Regions from separate parts of the Sphingomonas sp. P3_C6 genome, predicted to be linked through region 3. Evidence: riboswitches for the same ligand, from Rfam matches in the RefSeq annotation. Region 3 holds a riboswitch; each other region holds the start of a gene.
What was found. A riboswitch is a leader RNA that binds a small molecule or an ion and turns the genes downstream of it on or off. The one in region 3 is predicted to bind cobalamin.
Positions count from the first base shown of each region.

Region 1 (5,002 bases), on a different contig from region 3:
CTGTACCGCCTCGCCGCTATTGCCCGCGACATAGAGGGTCGTGGCGGCAGGATCGTCATAGTCGATGCGATAGAGCGGCTGATTGCGCCGGAACGTCTGCACCGTCCATTGATCCATCGCCGTCGGCGCGACGGACAGGGGCGCCCCCGCTATACCCGACTGCCGCGCGAAAACGGTCGCGATGGCGCGGATATCGGCCGGGGAAAGCGTCGCGATCGCCTTGCCGGTCGTCAGGTCATAGCTTCCCGGCGTCACCCGCATCTGCGCGATCGGCCTGCTCGGATCCATGACCGGGACGATCCGCAGCACGGGCCGTCCCGCCATCATCTCCAGCGTCGCCGATGCGAGCGGCGTATCTGCGGGCAGATCGATACGTGCCAATGCCGCCGCCCCGGGCAGGTGCAGGGGCGCGAGCCCCCGCACCTGCTCGTCCGGCATCAGCCTGGGGTAATCGACATACATCATGACGAACCCGGACAGGCACCAGAGCGTCATCAGCGCGCCGATGACCACTCCAAGCCAGCGATGCAGGAACAGGATGGGGCGGAGCATGGCGGCCTCAGAAGCTCAGGCCGTAGCTGACCCGCAGAGTCCGGGGCACGCCGCGGTTGAAATATAGGAAGCGCCCACCGGTATCGGCCGGTGCCGAGCCGTGGCCGCGCGTCGCATAGTCCTGGCCGGTCACATTCTCGATATTGACGCCGAACCGGTGCCGCCGGGCAGCACCGTCGACATAGAGATGCGCGCCCAGATCGACGATCGCATAATTGCCGTAGTTCTGACGCGGAAAACCAAAGGGCGACGAGAAGGCGTCTCCCACCCAGTTGATCGAGACATTGGCGCCGAACGGCAGGTCCTGCGGCGCATAGGCGATCGATCCCTTGGCGAACTGCTCGGGCGTGCGGTCGCGCTGAGTTTTCGATCCCTCGTCGCGGGTGCGGTTGAAGGTGTAGCTCGCCATGACCTGCCAGTCGCGCGCCACATTGGCGTCGAGCGAGACCTCGGCGCCGTGCACGTTCACTTTGTTGTCGACGTTGATGTAGGTGCCGTTCGGGAAGGCGGGATTCTCGTAGTCATAGTCGATCAGGTCGGTGATCCGGCGCTGAAAATAGGTAACCTTCCAGTCCAGTCCGCCGCCCGCCAACGCGACCCTGCCGCCGCCGGTCAGGTTGACGTTGAGGCTCTGCTCGGGCTTGAGGTTCGGGTTGCCGATCTCGCAGCACGGATCGATGCCGTAGAGCGACGACGCGTCGGGCAGGATGAACGACGTGCCGCCATTACCCTCGACATAGAGGCTGTCGGTCAGGTCGTAGCGGCCGCTGACATTCCAGATCGTCTTCTTTGCGCCGCCGGTCTCGTTGTAGCGCACGCCGGCCGTGAGCCGCCCGCGCTTGCTGATCTCGTCAGTGGTGCGGACCTGGAAGATGCCGGCATGGACCTGCTCGGTGAGCTTGCCGATCAGCAGCACGTCGTCGCGGCCGTTGAAGTTCTGGAAGTCGTAACCGATCAGATATTCGAGGCCCTTGTGCGGGTGCAACTTCACCACGGCGCTGCCGCCATAATCCTGGAAGCCCCAGAAAGTGCCCTCGGGATAGACGGTGACCGGCGGGCCGGCCGGGATCGGGTTGAGGATCTGGACATAGGCCGTCCGCCAGTCGTGATAGTAGCCCTTCAGGTAGAACTGGACCGTGTCGCTGCCGGTATAGTCGAGCCGGAGGCTCGCAATCTCCTCGTTGCGGTCGTTGCGGCTCTTGTTGACCCGCGTCGGCGAGAGATTGTCGAGATTCGCCTCGGTATGCTGATATTCGGCGTTGAGGCGCAGGTCCGACGTGAAGTCGAACTGATATTTCCCGCCGACCGACCAGAGGTGATAGCCGCGCAGCTGGTCGGTCGCGCTCGGCTGCATCACGCTGTACGGGCGATAGCCGTCGGCGTCGTTGCGCGATACCCAGGCGACGAATTTGTGCTCGCCGAGGCTGCCGCGGACATAGCCGTCGACATTGGTGCCGCCTCGGCTGTCGACATTGGCGTTGACCTGCCCATTGAAGTCGTCGGTGAAACCGCGCGTCACGACGTTGATCACGCCGGCCGCCGCTTGGGTGCCGTAGAACAGGCTCTCGCCGCCCTTCAGCACCTCGATCCGCTCGATCATGCTGGCGGGCAGCGTGTCGTTGGGCGAGGTGCTGCCATAGAGGCGGTTGTTGATGCGGACGCCGTCGACAGTCCACAGCACGTCCTGCGTGCGTGATCCCTGGAGCGAGACGTCGACATAGCTGAACGGGCCGGCGCCGGGCTCGATGTACAGGCCGGGCACGCTTTCGAGCGCGCTGGCAACGTCCACCACCCCGCGATCGCGGACCTGCTTGTCGGTGACGATCTCGATGTCGCTGCCGTAGCGTGCGAGTTCCTGCGGCAGCGTCTCTTCGAGGCTGGTGCCGGTGACGATGATGTCGCCGGGATTGGACGCTGAATCCTCGGCATTGCGGTCGGTGGTCCGTGCGCTGGCGGCGGTGCTGGCGAACGTGGCGAGAGCGGCGGCAAGCGCCATCTGCGAGATGAGTGCGAGCTTCTGCATTTGGTACCCCCTTTGGCGTCGGTCGACGTCGGGCGGGGGCGTGCCGTTCACGAACGGTCGGCACGCGCGGCGGCCGGACGCCAAGGGCGACCGACGCACGTATCCGATGCGGCCCCAGCCGCTCGTTCGTCGCTCAGACGGAGTACACCGTGCCGCGGCCATCCCCTGGGCCAGGGCAAGAGCGACCAGACGCCGGCAGGTATCCTGGCTCACGGGTCATCGCTTGATGCATGCCTTCCCAGACCTCGCATGTCTCAGCGTCCGGCCCAGTGGCTGCTCCTTCGAAGGGGAGCGATATGCATCGCGCTCGCCGCTTACAGTTGCAGGGACAGCCTCGGCTTCGGGTGACCTGCGCCACCCATACCGTGTTCCCTTTTAAGCCTCTTTCGAGGCACCGACGCGATCATTGTTCGAGAAGCAGGCCGAAGCCCGCGGCAAGAACCCGGCGCTGATATGCAAGAAAAGGGCAGTTCGCAAGCGCAACAAAATCGCATGCGTTCAGGCGCGACAGATTCCCTGAAGTCGCCAGCCCCGGTTGAAGGATAGGGTCGTGGCGGAAAGCGGCGCGATGTCTATGCGCAGTGCTGCGGCGATGGGAATATCGATCGCCAGTGCGACCAATACGCGGATGATACTGGGCCCGGCGACTGCGCGGATCGCGCTTTCGAGCCGTGCCATGTCCGACAGCCAGTCCCCTACCCTGGCGGCGGCGTCGGCAAAGCACTCCCCGCCCGGCGCGCCCGCCGCCGGGTCGGCGATCCAGCCCGCGAACGCTTCCGGGTCCGCCGCATGAACCTCGGCGAAGCGTCGCCCGATCCAGTCGCCATGATCTAGATCGCGCAGCGCTTCCTCTATTGCCGGCTCCCCGCCCAGCGCCTCGGCGGTCTGCCGCGCCGCGTGTTCGGGAGCGCTGAAAAGCAGTCCGGCGTTGCTCCCGACAGACACCAGTCCGGCCGCCTTCCGCAAACCGCCGTCGTCGAGCGGCTCGTCCCGCGCGGGAAAGCCGCCCTCGCGCATCGAGCGTGTGCCGGCATGGCAGAGAAGGGTCAGTCGAGTGGCCAGGCGAGCCTCCGGTGATCGTTGACGCTATCCGGGATCGGCCCTACTGGCGGGGCAAGGCCGAGGAAGAAGCCGGTGAGATTCCGGCGCGGTCGCGCCACTGTTATCGTTTGTGCCGCTCGGCTGTCGAGGGGCGCAGACGGGAGTCAGACCTTCCTCGATCAACACCGGAACCAGAGGGACGCGGAATCCCTGAAGGAGCGCATCATGGCCAGCACGGCACTCTTCGCCGACGACATCTTCATCCCGGTTGACGGCAAGGCGGCGATCCCGCTGGGCGAAATCCTGCCCTGGGCCGTCTTCGGCACGATCCTGGCCCTCATCTTCCTCTATTTCGTCAGCACCGAACAGGGCGCGCTCGCGCTGTTCAAGGGCATGTATGTGCACGAGATCGTGCATGACGGGCGACATCTCCTCGGCTTCCCCTGCCACTAAGGCGGGCTGATCATGGCCAGGAGCCTGCTGATCCGCGGCATGATTGTCGGGGTCATCGCCGCATTGTTCGTCATGCTGTTCGCGCGGGTGATCGCCGAGCCTCAGGTCGATCTCGCCATCGCCTTTGAGGCGCGGCAGGAAGCACACGCCGCCCGGATGGCGCCCGACCATATGGCTGCAGCCGACGAACCCGAAATCGTCAGCCGGGACACGCAGAAAGGCCTTGGCCTGCTGACGGCGCTGACGCTGTACGGCGCGGCGATGGGCGGCATCTTCTCGCTCGTCTTCGCCGCCAGCTATGGCCGGCTTGGCACGGCGATGGGGCCGCGCACGCTCTCGCTGCTGCTGGCATCGGGCGCCTTTCTCGCCATCGCCCTGGTGCCGGCGCTGAAATATCCGCCGACGCCGCCGGCGGTGGGGCTGCATGAAACAGTGGCATTCCGTACCCTGGTCTATTTCGCCATGATCGCGCTGTCTCTCGCCAGCCTGGTGATGGCGATCCGGACCGGCCGGGGGCTGGTCGCCAGGATCGGCGCGTTCAACGCGGTACTCGCCGCCGCCGGGCTCTATGTGCTGGCGATGATCGTCGTCCAGCTCGCCCTGCCGGTGGTCGACGAGGTACCGGCCGACTTCCCCGCCACCGTCCTCTGGCAGTTCAGGATCGCGTCACTCGGCATGCAGGCAATCCTCTGGTCGGTGATCGGCATCGGCTTCGGGGCATTGGCCGAAACGCTGCTGCGGGCACAGGCGGGCCGGCGGGGCTAGTCCACCGCATTTTCAGGAGCACCCCGCGCGACACGGGCACCCATGGCCCGGCGGGTATTTCACCAAGAGAGTTTCGTACGGCCCGACACGCGTCGTGGCCGCGCGGTCGAGAAGGAGAATAAGCGTGAGCAAGGTACCAACCACCGTCATCACCGGGTTCCTGGGAGC
Region 1 covers NZ_JBFUHB010000002.1:139,266-144,267, reverse strand. The annotation lists gene AC1DT7_RS04085 (PepSY domain-containing protein) at 1-552, opposite strand, end outside; gene AC1DT7_RS04080 (TonB-dependent receptor plug domain-containing protein) at 560-2,575, opposite strand; cobalamin riboswitch at 2,753-2,989, opposite strand; gene AC1DT7_RS04075 (histidine phosphatase family protein) at 3,074-3,625, opposite strand; gene AC1DT7_RS04070 (CbtB domain-containing protein) at 3,842-4,069, shown strand; gene AC1DT7_RS04065 (CbtA family protein) at 4,082-4,834, shown strand; gene cobW (cobalamin biosynthesis protein CobW) at 4,959-5,002, shown strand, end outside.
Region 1: it holds a riboswitch for cobalamin, as region 3 does, so the genes downstream of both, AC1DT7_RS04080 (TonB-dependent receptor plug domain-containing protein) here and AC1DT7_RS13525 (TonB-dependent receptor plug domain-containing protein) in region 3, are expected to answer to the same signal.

Region 2 (5,002 bases), on a different contig from region 3:
ATCTGCGCGTCATGTTCATCACCGGCTTCGCGGCGGTCACGTTGAAGGCAGGCAAGACGATGCCGCAGGCCCGCGTTCTCTCCAAGCCGTTCCACCTGCGCGACCTCGTGCTCGAGGTCGATCGCATGTTCGAAATGGAGAATGCGACGAGGGGTCTTTGAATGAAGGGTGCGATTTCGTGCATGGCCGCTTGCGCCATCCGATAACCCTCGTTAGAGGGCGCAACTCGCGTGGGCGTGTAGCTCAGTGGTAGAGCACTGTGTTGACATCGCAGGGGTCGCAAGTTCAATCCTTGCCACGCCCACCATTTTAAAAAGCCCGCAAGGTTTCAGGACCTTGCGGGCTTTTTTATCGCCGTCTCAGTCAGGTTCGCGCTGGGCGCCGGATTCGACCGCACGCAGCATGCGTGAGCGGAACTTCACCCGTTGCCAGAAGGTCGCGTCCTGCAGGCGCCTTTCCTTGATCGCGTCGCCGGTCAGCTGGTCGAGCATCGCGTCGCTCATTTCGGCGTCCCCACTGGCGAACTCGCCCGAGATTTCGTCGAAACGGTCTCGCTGCTCCTGCGCCGTGTAGGTGCGGGGAACGAACGCCGTCGTCCGGGCCGAGGAACCGTTCATGTCAGGACCGCCTTGATGGAATCAACGGTCCGGACCGGCGGCGTGTTCCCGCGTTGATGGCGCGCGCCACGGGGCACGTCGCTTGCGTCCCCGCCCGCGCGCCGATAAGGGCGCCAGCGTGACGGGTTCCCGGCAAGGGGAACAATAGGGAAGTCGGTGCGCGGAACGGTCCGCAATTCCGATGCTGCTCCCGCAACTGTGACCGGATAGCAGATGCTCCCAACTGCCACTGGGCGAAGGCCCGGGAAGGCGGAGCATCAGGCGAAGACCCGGAAGTCAGGAGACCTGCCCGCCACAGTCGATCCATCGCGCGGGCGGGATGCACCGGGCGGTCGAGGGCATTGCCTCGAGCGAGCGACATGAACCGGGCCATCGGGGCCGGATGTCGCCTGAGGCGCGTCCGGCATTCGCGGCCCCATGTAGAGGGGTAGATTATGTCCATCAATTCCACGGTCAACGACAACGCTATTTCCTCCCATTCCGGAGATATGCGTAACGATCGTTGCGGACTCGCACTTTTTCGTCGTCACCGGCTTGGTAACCAATTGAGCCTCCTGGCAATCCCCGTTGCGTTGTTGTCCGCTGCGCCGGTGTCCGCGCAGGAGGCGGGCGAGGAGTGCAAGGCCGGGTCGGACGACTGCATCGTCGTCGCCGACCTGCGCGCGGGGCCGGACATCGTCGTCGCGGCGCGCGTCCCGCAATATGCCAGCCAGATCGGCCAGTCGGTCACGGTCATCACCCGCGACCAGATCGAGCAGCGCCAGACGGTCGCCGTTTCCGATCTGCTGGCGACCACGCCCGGCATCACCGTTTCGCGTAACGGCGGACTTGGGACCGTCACGGCAGTGCGTATCCGCGGCGCGGAAGGCGAGCAGACACTGACCCTGATCGACGGGGTGCGGGTCAATGATCCGTCCTCACCCGGGGGCGCTTTCGATTTCGGCTCGTTGCTCGCCGGTTCGATCGACCGGATCGAGATCCTGCGTGGGCCGAACTCGGTGCCCTGGGGTAGCCAGGCGATTGGCGGCGTGGTGAACATCGTCACCGCGCGTCCAACCGAGGGCCTGCAGGGCCGCGGCAGCGTGGAATATGGCTCGTTCGACAGCGTCTTCGCCAATGCCGGCATTTCCGGCGGCCGCGGCCCGGTCACTGCATCGCTCACCGGCGGCTATGCCCGTACGGACGGCATCTCGATCGCCGCGAACGGCACCGAGCCCGATGGCTATCGACGCTACGGCGCGACCGGTCAGGTCGGCATCGCGTTCACGGACGAGATCGGGGTGGATCTGCGCGGCTATTACGCGCACAGCAAGACCGACTTGGACGGCTTCGCCTCGACCCCGCCTTATGGCCTGATCGACGATCCCGAATATTCGACGTCGCAGGAGATCTACGGTTATGCCGGGGTCCATGCGAATTTGCTCGACGGGCGATTCCGCAACCGCGCCGCCTTCACCATCGCCGACATCAACCGTGACAATTTCGATCCACGGGCCGGTTCGGACGCCATCTTCTTCGGCCGCGGCCGGAGCGAGCGTTATGAATATCAGGGCGATTTCCAGGCCGCGCGGCAGCTCCGGCTCGTTGCCGGCGTCGAGCGGGAGAACAGCAATTTCCGCACCGACACCGACAGTCACGCGAGCCACATCACCAGCTATTACGGCCAGGCCATCGTAACGCCGATCGACATCCTGACCGTCACGGGTGGCCTCCGCCGCGACGAGAATGCCGATTTCGACGGGCATACCAGCTATAGCGTCAATGCGGCCCTAGCGCTGCCCGAGGGGACCATTTTTCGCGGCAGCTACGCCGACGGTTTCAAGGCGCCGACGCTGTATCAGCGCTTCGCCTCCTTCTACGGCACAATCGACCTGAAGCCGGAGGTTTCGCGCAACTATGATTTCGGCGTCGAGCAGCGTCTGTTGAGCGGTGCGGCGACGATCGGGGTCACCTATTTCCACCGCGATACGAAGAACCAGATCGATTTCGATTCGGTCACCTTCACCTACAGCAACATCGTTCGCACGCGCGCCAAGGGTGTCGAAGTGGAACTGTCGCTGCGACCCACCGACGCCCTGACGCTGACCGGCAATGTCAGCTATATCGACAGCGAGAACCGGTCGCCCGGCCTCAATTTCGGCAAGGATCTGGCACGGCGTCCGAAGGAGACGGCCAATATGTCGGTGGACTATCGGCTGCCCTTCGGTCTCTCGGTCGGTGGAACGGTCAGCATCGTCGGAGACAGCTTCGACAATGCCGGCAACACCACCCGGCTCGATGGCTATGTCTTGACCGGCCTGCGCGCGGAAATGCCGATCGGCGATCGCTTCTCCGTCTATGGCCGGGTCGACAATCTGTTCGACGAGAAATATCAGACGGTCGCGAACTATGGCACGGCCGGTCGTGCCGCCTATGGCGGTATCCGCGTGAAGCTCCACTGATGACCCTCCGTTCATCAGAACGGAAAATCGGGCGCGCGGTCCTGCCGCTGCTCCTGCTTCTCGCCGGGTGTTCGCCCGCGCGGCCGCCGGGCGGCGGCGGGATCGTTTCCACCAATCCCTGTTCGGATGCGGTCCTGATCGATCTGGTCCCGGCCGGTCGCATCGCCGCGATCAGCCATTATTCGCAGGATCCCGGGGCGACCTCGATCGACCTGTCCGTGGCGAACCGCTTTGCCTCCACCACCGGCACTGCGGAGGAAGTGATCGCGCTCAAGCCCGACCTGGTGGTGACGAGCAGCTTCACGCCCGCCAGCACGCGCAACGCCTATGACCGTGCCGGGCTGAAGACCCTGGTGCTCGATTATCCGTCGACGATCGAGCAGAGCAAGGCGCAGGTCATGCAGATCGCTGCCGCCGTCGGGGCCGAGGCGCGGGGCAGGGCGCTCAACGCGCGAATCGACGCCGCCGTTCTTTCTGCTCTTCCCCGGCGAAGGCCGGGGCCCAGTTGGGAAGGTGGAAATAAGGGAGCGTCGGCACCAGCCAAAGGGCCTTCCGATACTGGGCCCCGGCCTTCGCCGGGGAAGAGGGAAGAAGCGAATCCCTCGGCACTCCTCTTCATCTCCGGAGACCTCGCCAACGGGACGGGCACCCTGCTCGACGAATTGCTGACCAGGGCCGGCTTCCGCAACGCCGCGGCCGATTACGGACTTGCCTTCACCAGCACCCTCCCGATCGAGACCATCGCCATGAAGCCGCCGCGCGTGATCTTCACCCCCGGCCCGTCGCGCATGGCGGGGCTGCGCGGGCGTGTCCTCGCGCGCACCGGTGCGACAGTGTCGGAGGCGGCGTTTCCCCGCACCCTGGTCAATTGCGGTGGGCCGACAATCATCCCGGCCATCACCCGCCTCGCGGCGGTTCGGCGCTCACTGAACATGCTTGGTCGGAGCGAAGGCTCGTTAACCCCTCTCCCAGCGGGAGAGGGGCAAGCTGCGCAGCAGCGCGGGGTGAGGGTGACGCAAATCACCCGCACCCTCCCGGCGCTTCACTCTCTCCCGATGGGAGAGGCAAAGTGAAGCTCAAGCTGTTTTTGCTCTCCCTGCTGGTCGTGCTCGCCTTCGGGCTCTCGCTGATCGCGGGCAAGGTCTGGATTCCACCGAGCGCCTGGTTCTCCGGCGATCCGCGGTTCGCCATCATCGTCGAGCTTCGCCTGCCGCGCGCGCTGCTCGGCCTTGGTATCGGTGCGGCGCTCGGCCTGTCGGGTGCGGTGCTGCAGGGCTATCTCCGCAACCCGCTCGCCGATCCGACGGTGGTCGGCGTCTCGGCCAGCGCCGCGCTGGGCGCGGTGGCGGCGATCGTCTTCGGCATCGCGGCCAACCCGCTCATCCTGTTCGCCTGTGCCATGCTCGCGGCGGGCGGCGCGATGGCGCTGCTCGCCGCGCTGACCTGGCGTTCGCCAAGCCCGGTGCAGTTCATCCTGGCCGGCACCGTGCTGGCCAGTCTGGCCGGTGCGCTTACCGCCTTCCTCATCTCGATCGCGCCCAATCCCTATGCGGTCGCCGAGGTGATCGACTGGCTGATGGGCGCGCTGACCGATCGCAGTATCGAGGATGTCCGCATCGCCATGCCGTTCATGGCGTTGGGCGCCATCCTGCTGTTCCTCACCGGCCCGTCGCTTGACGCGCTGACCCTGGGCGAAACGGCGGCGCGGTCGCTCGGCGTCAGGCTCGGCCGGCTCCAGGCGCTGGTGGTGCTTGGCACCGGCCTCACCATTGGCGCCGGCGTCGCGGTGACCGGCGTGGTCGGTTTCGTCGGCCTGGTCGTGCCACATATGCTTCGCCCGATCTTTGGCCACCGGCCGTCTGTCCTGCTGCTGCCGAGCGCCCTGGGCGGGGCGGCTTTGGTCCTTGTCGCCGACAGCCTGTGCCGCCTGGCCCCCGGCGCGGG
Region 2 covers NZ_JBFUHB010000007.1:156,454-161,455, forward strand. The annotation lists gene cpdR (cell cycle two-component system response regulator CpdR) at 1-161, shown strand, start outside; tRNA gene AC1DT7_RS10425 (tRNA-Val) at 233-307, shown strand; gene AC1DT7_RS10430 (hypothetical protein) at 360-617, opposite strand; cobalamin riboswitch at 724-924, shown strand; gene AC1DT7_RS10435 (TonB-dependent receptor plug domain-containing protein) at 1,163-3,058, shown strand; gene AC1DT7_RS10440 (ABC transporter substrate-binding protein) at 3,058-4,131, shown strand; gene AC1DT7_RS10445 (FecCD family ABC transporter permease) at 4,146-5,002, shown strand, end outside.
Region 2: it holds a riboswitch for cobalamin, as region 3 does, so the genes downstream of both, AC1DT7_RS10435 (TonB-dependent receptor plug domain-containing protein) here and AC1DT7_RS13525 (TonB-dependent receptor plug domain-containing protein) in region 3, are expected to answer to the same signal.

Region 3 (5,002 bases):
AGGCTGGAAACAGAGCGGGTTGGCCGAGGTGGCCGTGCAACTCGAAAAGATGATCTGGTTGGTCGTGTCGCGCCGGAAATAGGTGCCGCCAAAGGACAATGCGCCATCGAGCAGCCGCTGTTCGGCGCCCGCTTCCCAGCCATGAGCCGTTTCCGGGCTCAGCGCCCGATTCCCATATTCGGAGAAGAGCTGATACAGGGTCGGCGCCTTGAAGCCCTCGCCATAGCTGGCGCGGAGCACCGTGCCGGTGGGTAGCACCCAGACGCCGCCGGCGCTGAACAGGGTCTTGCTGCCATAGCGGCTATGATCGTCGTTACGGATGCCGCCGGTCAGCGTGAGGCCCGACAGGATCTCGCCGCTCACCTGCCCATAGACGCCGGTGATCTCGGCATTGCCGCGCGCCGCGGCGGGCACCGGCGTGGCCAGCGCGGCGGGTGGGGAGACGCTGCGGAAACGCGACTTCTCGTTCTCGACGCCGAAGACCGCGTTCCAGCCTTTGAACAGGGCAAGGCTGCCCTGATATTCGATCCGCTCGTTGCGGCCGGCTGAATCGAACGACTGAGGGCGCTGGCGGGTCGGATTGTAGTTATCGCGCTTGGTGTTGGTATAGCCATAGGCCACGCGGTTGCGCAGGCGGCCGCCGAACAGATCGACGTTCAGGCCGGCATAACCGACAAATTCCTTGTTGAGCGAATAGTCGGCCGAATCCCCGCTGGTCGAATCCAGATCGGTACGGCCGTTCGAATAATAGCCGCGGACATCGGCGCTGACGCCATCGGCCAGTTGAAGCACGGCGCGGCCGGTGACGCTGCTATTGGTATAGCCGTCCTTTTCGACCCCGCCGAAAGCGGGCGCGATGGCGGAGATGCCGTCAGTGGTGAAGGTCTGGCCGCCGATACGCCACGACAGGGGGCCGGTCTTTCCGCCCAGGCCGGCGCGTGCGCTGACCGTGTCGCGCGAGCCCGCCTCGACATCGAAACTGCCTTCGAGTTTCCGCTCGGGCAGCGGGGTCACCACGTTGACGACGCCACCGATCGCCTGGCTGCCCCACAGGATCGACTGCGGGCCGCGCAACACCTCGATGCGCGCGGCGTCGCCGACCAGAAGGTTTGCGAAATTATAGCCGCCCCCGGCCGAGGAAGGGTCGTTGAGCTTGACCCCGTCGATGACGACGACGGTCTGGTCGGTCTCGGCACCGCGGATCCGCAACTGGGTCGCGGTGCCGTAACCGCCGTTGCGCGACAGGCTGACGCCTGGCGTGCGCAGGATCAGATCGCCGACGGTCAGGTCCTGGCTGCGGTCGATCGCCGCCTTGTCGAGCACGGTGATCGACGAGGCGACCTTGTCGATATCGGTCGGCGTGCGTGTGGCGGTAACGATGACGGTGCCGCTCTCATTGGAATCGGCATCGGAATCGGCGGCGGCATCGGGCCTTGGCGCTTCCTGCGCGAAGGCCGGCGTGGAAAAAAGGACGGCGAGAAACAGTGACTGCTTGAGCATTTAACCCCTAACGACATTCGAGGCGCCCGGCAGGCAGGGAGATCCCCACCCGCAAGACGCGGTTCGGCTATGTCGCTACGCGGGTTGACCCGTTCGCTCGGCGCACCCTGGCCGGACGAAGAACGACCGCGACGGGCAGGTCTCCTGGCTTGCGGGTCAATGCCGGGTCGGGCCGCCTTCTCAGGATCGAAATCCCAATGGCATGTGGTCCGTTGGCTCGCCGCTCACAGTTGCAGGGGCAGCCGGGGTCTTGAACCCCGTTCCCATTTTCATCCCCGTTTCCGGGGAACCTGTCGCAAGCCGGCGCCTAGGCGGCGGCGGGGACGGCGTCAATCACGGTCAGGCGATCGCATGGAAATAGGTGCCGGTGACATGACCGACCGCATGGCCGGCCGGCGGGAGCGGGTTACCCTCGCCATCCACCACGTCAGCCAATGACGCTTCTTCGCCGCCCGCGAGGGTCGAATGATGATATTCGTGCCCCCAGCTCGTCTCGCCCCGATCGGCAAAACCCATGTCGCGGCGCCATCTCGCGCGGCGGTAGCCCAGCTGGAGTTTGCGCCGCGCGAAGCTGGTCTCGACAGGCAGCAACCCGGCCATGGGATGGGTGACCCCATCGGCATCTTCGAGCGATCGGCCGAGCACCATATAGCCGCCGCACTCGCCATGGACGCGACGCGTCGCGGCAAAGGCGGCGAGACCATCAAGGAACAGCCGGTTGGCCGCGATCCTGGCGGCATGAAGCTCGGGATAGCCGCCGGGCAGCCAGCAGGCGTCGCAGTCGGGCGGCGGAGGCTCGTCGGCCAGTGGCGAGAACCAGACCAGCTCGGCACCGGCCCGGCGCCAGCCATCGGCGACATGCGGATAGAAAAAGGCGAAGGCATCGTCGCGGGCAACAGCGATCCGCTGTCCCGGCGGGCGCAAGGTAATGGCCGGCAGGGGTGCATCCTGCGTGGCGCCGGCCACCGCGGCAATGGCGGCGAGGTCGCAATGCGCGGCGACCACATCGGCCATGGCGTCTATACGGCTGCCGATCGCGGGATGCTCGCCGGCCATGACGAGGCCGAGATGCCGTGACGGCATCGCGAGCCGATCGTCGACCGGCACCATGCCGAGCAGCGGGATGGCGGTGCGGGCAAAGCCGGCTTCGATCATCCGGCGATGCCTGGGGCTCGCGACCCGGTTGATGATCGCGCCGGCAATGCGCGGCGCGCCCGGAAAGGTGGCGAGCCCGTGCGCTACTGCCGCGACCGACTGAGCGCTGCCGCTTGCCTCGAGCACCAGTACTACCGGCCAGCCGAGCAGCGACGCGACCGCCGCACTGCTTCCGCTGCGATCCCCGATGGCCAGTCCGTCATAAAGCCCCATCGCCCCTTCCGCGACGACCAGGTCGACGCCCCGCGCCGCCTGTGCGCCGGCGCCAGACAAAGCCGACGGATCGAACGCGAAACCGTCGAGATTGGCCGAGGGCCGCCCGGTTGCGATCAGGTGGAAGCCGGGGTCGATATAGTCGGGACCCGCTTTCGCGCCACCGACCCGAAGGCCGGTGCGCGCCAGCGCACGTTGCAGGGCAATGGTCAGCACGGTCTTGCCCGCGCCAGAGCGCGGGGCGGCGACCATCAGCCCCCGGCCGAGTGCCGTCATCGGAATTTGACGTCCGGCCGCATCGCCACCCTGCCGCCGAACGGGCGCTTCGACCAGATCAGGGCGTGCGACAGACTTCGGCGACCTGCGCCGCCGATTCGAGATCGCCCGCCTCGAGGACGAGCTTGCGCGCTTCGCCGCATTTACCCTCCAGGATGAGCTGCGCCGCTCTCCGGGCGAAGAAGCGGCGTTCCGCATCCTTGACCGACAATGTCGGCGTCATGCTGTCCGTTGCCGTCCCCGCCCCCATGCCAAGGCCGGTGGGGATCTTGTCTGCCGTCTTGCCCGAAGGGTCGACGAACTGGATCAACCGCACGCCCCGGTCCGCAAGCTTGAAGGCGATCTTGGACAGGCATTTGAGATCGGTGCTGTTCCGCGCGATGACGCGCACCGGTTTCCCCGCCGCCCATTCCTTGGCACGCGCATCGAATTCCCGGTCGGTCAGTTCCCGGTCGGCAAAGCGGACCCGGCAATCCTGCCGCTGGGCCGTGACCACGATATCGTCGGGCATGGCGGCGTCAGCCTGGCCGGTGGCGGAGAGCATCGACGCGAGGAGCAAGATCAACATCGCACCCTATCTCCCCGCGACGAGCGGCAAACGCAAGGGCCTCCCGCCCGATCACAGTTTACGACCTGTAAACCATAAGGGCGTACCCAGCGTCGCGTTGGGGGAATACACATGACTTTGAAGACATCGGTGATCGGGCACATGATATGTGCCCTTGGAATACTCACGCCTGCAGCCGCCAGTTCGACCGAATCGGTCAATCCGTGCCGCGCCGTCACCACGCAGCCGAGGCTTATCTGCGATGCAGCGGCCTGCGTCCGGGTTTCCCAGCGGGAACTTTGCGAAGCTAGTGGCGCAAGAGCGGTCGAGCCGCATGTCGAGCAGAGGCCGTCTGCAAGGCCGATCGCCGCACGCGGCGACCAGCTGGAACGGTTGTTGGACAGCCTGCGCTGACCGCAATGGGCGGGGCCGCGGGCCCCGCCCCAAAGCCGGTCCACCCTAAAACTCTGCTGAACGATCATGGCGTAAGGGCCTGGGCTGCGCCATGCGCGCTCAGTCGGGATCGACCTTTTCCCGATTGCCGTTCGCCGGACGCACGACAGCCGCAAGTTCGATGGCCCAGCCCGAAGGTGTCTTGACCATCGGCCTGCCGCATCCCGAACACACGCTCCGGAATTGTTCACCGTCGAAGTGCGCGCGCTTTCGGTCGCGAGCATGCGACCCCACCATGCATTGCACTCGCTGCAATAGATTCATGTTCGCCCCCCGGCGCTCGACAGCTTTCCCGCGCCTGGGCGATGCGATAGCATTTTCGACAGAAGCCCGCACGAAATTCCAGCGACAACTCGAAAATCAGGCAGCCCATTGTCACAAATTCTTCAATTTTCGTCTTTTATGACAGAATTTTCATCGATAACGGCGGCAGGCCTGTTCTTAGTTATCCTTTAACAAATGAAACATTTCTCGGATTCTCTTATATTTACCTCACCATCCTCGCTGTCGGATATGGCTACATCGCCGCGCGACAGCTTCCCTTTGGATGACCAGACGCGGAGAACGACAGCGAGAATTGGACGCACGTCTCGAATCGAACCAGAGTCGATATGGTCGCCCTTCAATTCCGCCGCCGCGCCCGCCGCAAGATATGGACAGCCAATGTAAATTCATTCTAGCATCCCCCCGGGAGGACTTGGGGGTGAAGGCAATACGCACCTTGTCGCTAGTGCAGCCGAAACGATGCGCCCGCGGGGAGCATCGGCCGGAGACACCAGGCGCACGGCTGAGGCTTCGGTACCTTCACGCCCGTTGCTGCGATTGCGGCCTTCATATCGTTCAGGTCAACGGCGAGTG
Region 3 covers NZ_JBFUHB010000012.1:88,477-93,478, forward strand. The annotation lists gene AC1DT7_RS13525 (TonB-dependent receptor plug domain-containing protein) at 1-1,500, opposite strand, end outside; cobalamin riboswitch at 1,618-1,809, opposite strand; gene AC1DT7_RS13530 (cobyrinate a,c-diamide synthase) at 1,840-3,144, opposite strand; gene AC1DT7_RS13535 (hypothetical protein) at 3,203-3,712, opposite strand.

Region 4 (5,002 bases), on a different contig from region 3:
CGGCCCCGCGCGTGGCGCGACGCGACCGAACCGGCGGCCAGGTCCATCTGACCCATCAGCCAGCCGCCGAAGATGTCGCCATAGGCGTTGGCGTCGGCTGGCAGCGCGGTCACGCGGATGGCCGGCTGCGTATCGGGCATGGTCCGATGCGAATGGTCAGGCTGCGTCATAGGCATTGCGTACCCGCATCCGTTGCGCCGCCGCAACCATGGCGATCAATGCCGGGCGAACCTCCTCCCATTTTCTTGTCTTCAGCCCGCAATCGGGGTTCACCCAGAGCTGTCCGGCCGGCAGGCGCCTGCCGGCGAGCGTCAGCAGCTCAGTCATCTCCGCTTCTGCAGGGATGCGCGGCGCGTGGATGTCGTACACGCCCGGCCCGATCTCGTTGGGATAGGCATAATCGGCAAAGGCATCGAGCAACTCCATCTGCGACCGGGCGGTCTCGATCGAGATGACGTCGGCGTCCATCGCGCCGATCGACGGCAGGATGTCGTTGAATTCCGAATAGCACATATGGGTGTGGATCTGGGTGTCGTCGCGCACGCCCGATGCGGTCAGCCGGAAGCATTCGACCGCCCAGTCGAGATAGGCCTGCCAGTCGGCCCGGCGCAGCGGCAGCCCCTCCCGCAACGCCGCCTCGTCGATCTGGATCACTGCGGCACCGGCCGCCTCCAGATCCATCACCTCGTCGCGGATCGCCAGCGCGATCTCGCGGCAGCTACGCTCACGCGGCTGGTCGTCGCGCACGAACGACCAGTTCAGAATCGTAACCGGGCCGGTCAACATGCCCTTCATCGGCTTATCCGTCAGCGACTGGGCGTAGCGCCACCACTCGACCGTCATCGGCCGGGGCCGGGCGACATCGCCGTACAGGATCGGCGGCCGCACGCAGCGCGATCCATAGCTCTGCACCCAGGCGCTCCGGGTGAAGGCGAAGCCCGACAGCTGCTCGCCGAAATATTGCACCATGTCGTTGCGCTCGAACTCACCATGCACCAGCACGTCGAGGCCGATCTTCTCCTGCCACGCGACCGTCGCCGCCGTCTCGATGCGCAGGAACTGCTCATAGGCGGCATCGTCGATTTCGCCCCTGATATGCGCGGCCCGCGCCTTGCGCACCTCCTGCGTCTGCGGGAAGGAGCCGATCGTCGTGGTCGGGAAACTCGGCAGGCCGAGCCGCGCCTGCTGCGCCGTCCGGCGATCGGCAAAGGGCGATGCCCGGTTCGTCATGCCGGCGTCGACCGCCGCCAGCCGCGTCGCGACCTCGGGGTTATGGATCAGCGGCGACGCCTTGCGCGATTCAACCGCGGCGCGCGCTGCCGCCAGCGGCTCGGCGACCGACTCGGCCCCCTCGTTCAGCGCCTGAGCCAATACCGCCAGTTCGCCGATCTTCTGCACTGCAAAGGCGAGCCATTGCTTCACCTCGGGGTCGAGCGCCGTCTCGATGCCGAGATCGACCGGTACGTGCAGCAGCGAACAGGACGGTGCGAGGATCACGTCACGTTCCGCCGCAATTGGCGCGATACGCTCGATCAGCGCATCGAGATCGGCCCGCCAGATATTACGGCCGTCGATCACGCCGAGCGACAATAGCAGGTCAGGCCGGGCACGCTGCCACACCGCATCGAGCTGTTCCGGCGCACGCACCAGATCCACGTGCAGCCCGTGGACCGGCAAGTCGGTCGCCAGCGCCAGATTATCGCCGAGCGCGCCGAAATAGGTTGCCAGCATCACCTTCGGCCCGTTCACCGACAGGCGCTTGTACGCCTGCTTCAGCGCGGCGCGCTGACCGTCGTCGAGGTCGAGCACCAGGCACGGCTCGTCGATCTGCACCCAGTCGCCCCCGGCGCGGGCGAGCTGCGCCAGCACTTCTTCATAAACGGGCAGCACCGCGTCGAGCAGCGACAGCGGCGCCGCATCCTTGCCCTTGGCGAGCGTCAGCCAGGTCACCGGCCCGAGCAGCACCGGGCGCGTGTGGTATCCAAGCGCCTTGGCTTCGAGGAATTCGTCTACCAGCTTGCTCGACGACAGCGCGAAGCGCTGCCCCGCGCTCAGTTCCGGCACCATGTAATGATAATTGGTGTCGAACCATTTGGTCATTTCCTGCGCGGTGCTGTCGACCGCATGGGTGCAGCCCTCATGGCCTTTCGCACCCTGTGCGCCGCGAGCCATCGCGAAATAGGTGTCGAGGCCGACCTTGCCGCCGCTCCAGCCATAGCGCGCAGGCACCGCGCCAAGCATCGCCGAGATGTCGAGCACATGGTCGTAGAGCGAGAAGTCGCCGCTCGGGATGACGTCCGCGCCGAGCGCGCTTTGCCGCGCCCAGGCGGCGGCACGCAGGCCCTGTGCGGCAAGCGTCAGGTCATCGGCGCCGGACTTGCCCGACCAGAAGCTTTCGAGCGCGACCTTCAGTTCGCGGCGCGGGCCGATGCGGGGGAAACCCAGAGTGGCAACAGAGATGGTCATCGTCTTGGCCTTGCGTTGGGCCAGGTGACGGCCGGACGCGCGGCAACGGGCCGACGCCCTCATGGCAAGCCAGGGCGCGGTGGTGCACGCGGCCTGACCGGACACCCCGCCGGAGGACGTTATCTGACGAGGCAGGTCTCCTGACTCGCGGGTCGATGCGCCGGTCCGGCCTTCCCGGTCCCTTGCCTGGACCAGTGACACGAATTGGACCGCCGCTCACCGCTCACAGTTGCGGGGGCAGCGCCGGAATGGACTCGCCCCCTCACGGGTGCGCGCCGTCACCGGCTTCCCGTCTTAGCTCCGCCCGGAAACCCGGACGAAGAACCTCGACAGTCATGAGGATAGCCATCAAGAGCGCTGCGTCAAGTTACATATAAAGATTTCTTTATATCTTTATATGATGCTCTAACAACGAATGGGCCCGATAGGGGTGACAAAAGTCTCCAACAAAAAAAAGCACGGATTCGCGGCGTTTCCGCTCGTGGAGTTCCAACAGAGGCAGCAGAATCCACCGGGACTTTTGTCACAGACATACGCCACCAACCGTCACCCCGGACTCGTTCCGGGGTCCATCGAGCCGCAAGCGCACCGCCAAAGCTCTGGCGTCTTACCCAGCCGCGGAATGGATGACGGAACGAGTCCGGCATGACGGGGTGTGGATGGGAAGGCCGACAGCCCCCTCAGTGGTGCATGCCTTCCATCGGCTTGGCGCCCTCGGCCGCGTGGAGGCCGGTCTCGCCCTGCCCCAGCACCACCGCGACATTCTGCATCATGCCCTGATCCTCATGGTCGAGGATATGGCAGTGGATCACGAACTCGCCGATATAGCGCTGGTACCGCGTCCGCACCCTGACCGTGTAGAAGCCCTTCGGAACGGTCGGCGCCAGGCCCTTGATCCAGAGCGTGTCCTTCCACACCCCCTTCAGCCCGGCATATTGCGGATCGATCTTGCCGCCGTCCGCATCGTCGATCGATCCGGGCGCGCTGACGTCCTTGCCGCTCGGGTCGGTGATCGAGACGATCTGGAACGGATTGACGTGGATGTGGAACGGATGGCTGCCGAGATGCGACTGCATCACCCATTCCTCCGCCGTGCCGAGCACCAGCTTGCGATCGATCCGGTTCGGATCATAGGCCTCCGTATCCTCGGTCTTCAGCGTGTTCCCGACCTCGAACTTGGTGTTGTTCTTGTCGCTGGTGTCGATGAAGAAGGTCAGCTCCTGCGGCGGCCGGCCTTTCGTCTCGCTCTCCTCGATGTCGGGATGCGGCGTGAACTGGGTGAATTTCAGACCGGCCTTCAGGTCGGCGACGACCGCCGGCTGGACGGCGGGCGGCATGGCGGCCTGGGCGCGCGCGACCAGCGCGTCGGTCACATAGGCAGTGATATCGGGCACCGCCGTGCCGGCCTCGACCCTCACCGTCCCCATCAGCTGCGGGCCCGGCGTATCGCCGTTGACCGATCCTGCACCCGGCGAGGACGCGTCGATCACGCAATAATCGCCTGCCTCGGGGAAGACGACCAGGGCGTCGAAGCGATAGCCCGGCTGGAAGGTCGCGAGTTTGGTCGCCTGCGCCGCACCCATGGTGAGCCCGTCAGCCGCAACCAGATGATAAGGGACCGCCGCGCCAGTGCAGCTCTGCGCGATGAACTTCTTCTCGGCTGCCTCGCTCAGCGTGGCGGCAAGCTGCGCCTTGGGCTTCATCTTCACCAGGGTCAGGCTGATCGTGTCGTGCACCCCGGCATGGATCATGCGCCAGCGCTCGATCTGGCCCTGCTTCGCATGGAAGCTGGGCAGCACCACGCCGTTGATCGAGGTGTAGCGGCCCGTCTTGCCCCATTTGCCGCCGCCGAACAGATCATAAGCCTCGATCTTGCCGACATCGCCGGTATCGCAGCGATAGGTGCCGTCCGCGTTCAGCTTGATCGGGCCGGGTTTCCCGTTCTTGTCGGGCTCGCGGCAGGCATATTGGATCTGCTGCATCACCATCACCCGCTCGGGCATGCCCTTCACCAGCGTGTCGATATCGCCATGCGCCGTCGCCGTGGGGAGGCGGTCGCCGCGGACGATCAGCGCGCCCGCCATGCCGCTCGACACCTGAAGCGCGGTCGAGCCGTGGCGGTGGGTATGGTACCAGAAGGTCCCCGACGGATGGTCGCCCGGGATGTTGTATTCATACTGGAAGCTGACGCCGGGGTTGATCGACAGCAGCACATTGTCGCCATTGCCCGACGGATTCACCCACAGGCCGTGCGTGTGGAGATTGGTGCCGTTGAAGCAATGCGGCTTGTTGGGCATGTGCCCGGTCATCGGCCCGCAGCTCGGATCGGCCGGCAGCTTGTTGTTGAGATTGACCCGGATCGTGTCGCCCGGCTTCACCTCGATCGTCGGCGAGACATAGGGCGTGGTCGGGCTGACGTCGGTGCCGTTATAGCTGCGCAGGCGGACCTTGTCATAAAGCCCGGTCGCCGGGTTGAAGATCTGCCCGTCGGTATAGACCACGTCGAGGTCGAGCACGCTTTCATGCCCCGCCACGC
Region 4 covers NZ_JBFUHB010000037.1:24,937-29,938, reverse strand. The annotation lists gene AC1DT7_RS22290 (acyl-CoA thioesterase) at 1-140, opposite strand, end outside; gene metE (5-methyltetrahydropteroyltriglutamate--homocysteine S-methyltransferase) at 157-2,466, opposite strand; cobalamin riboswitch at 2,580-2,810, opposite strand; gene AC1DT7_RS22280 (multicopper oxidase family protein) at 3,147-5,002, opposite strand, start outside.
Region 4: it holds a riboswitch for cobalamin, as region 3 does, so the genes downstream of both, metE (5-methyltetrahydropteroyltriglutamate--homocysteine S-methyltransferase) here and AC1DT7_RS13525 (TonB-dependent receptor plug domain-containing protein) in region 3, are expected to answer to the same signal.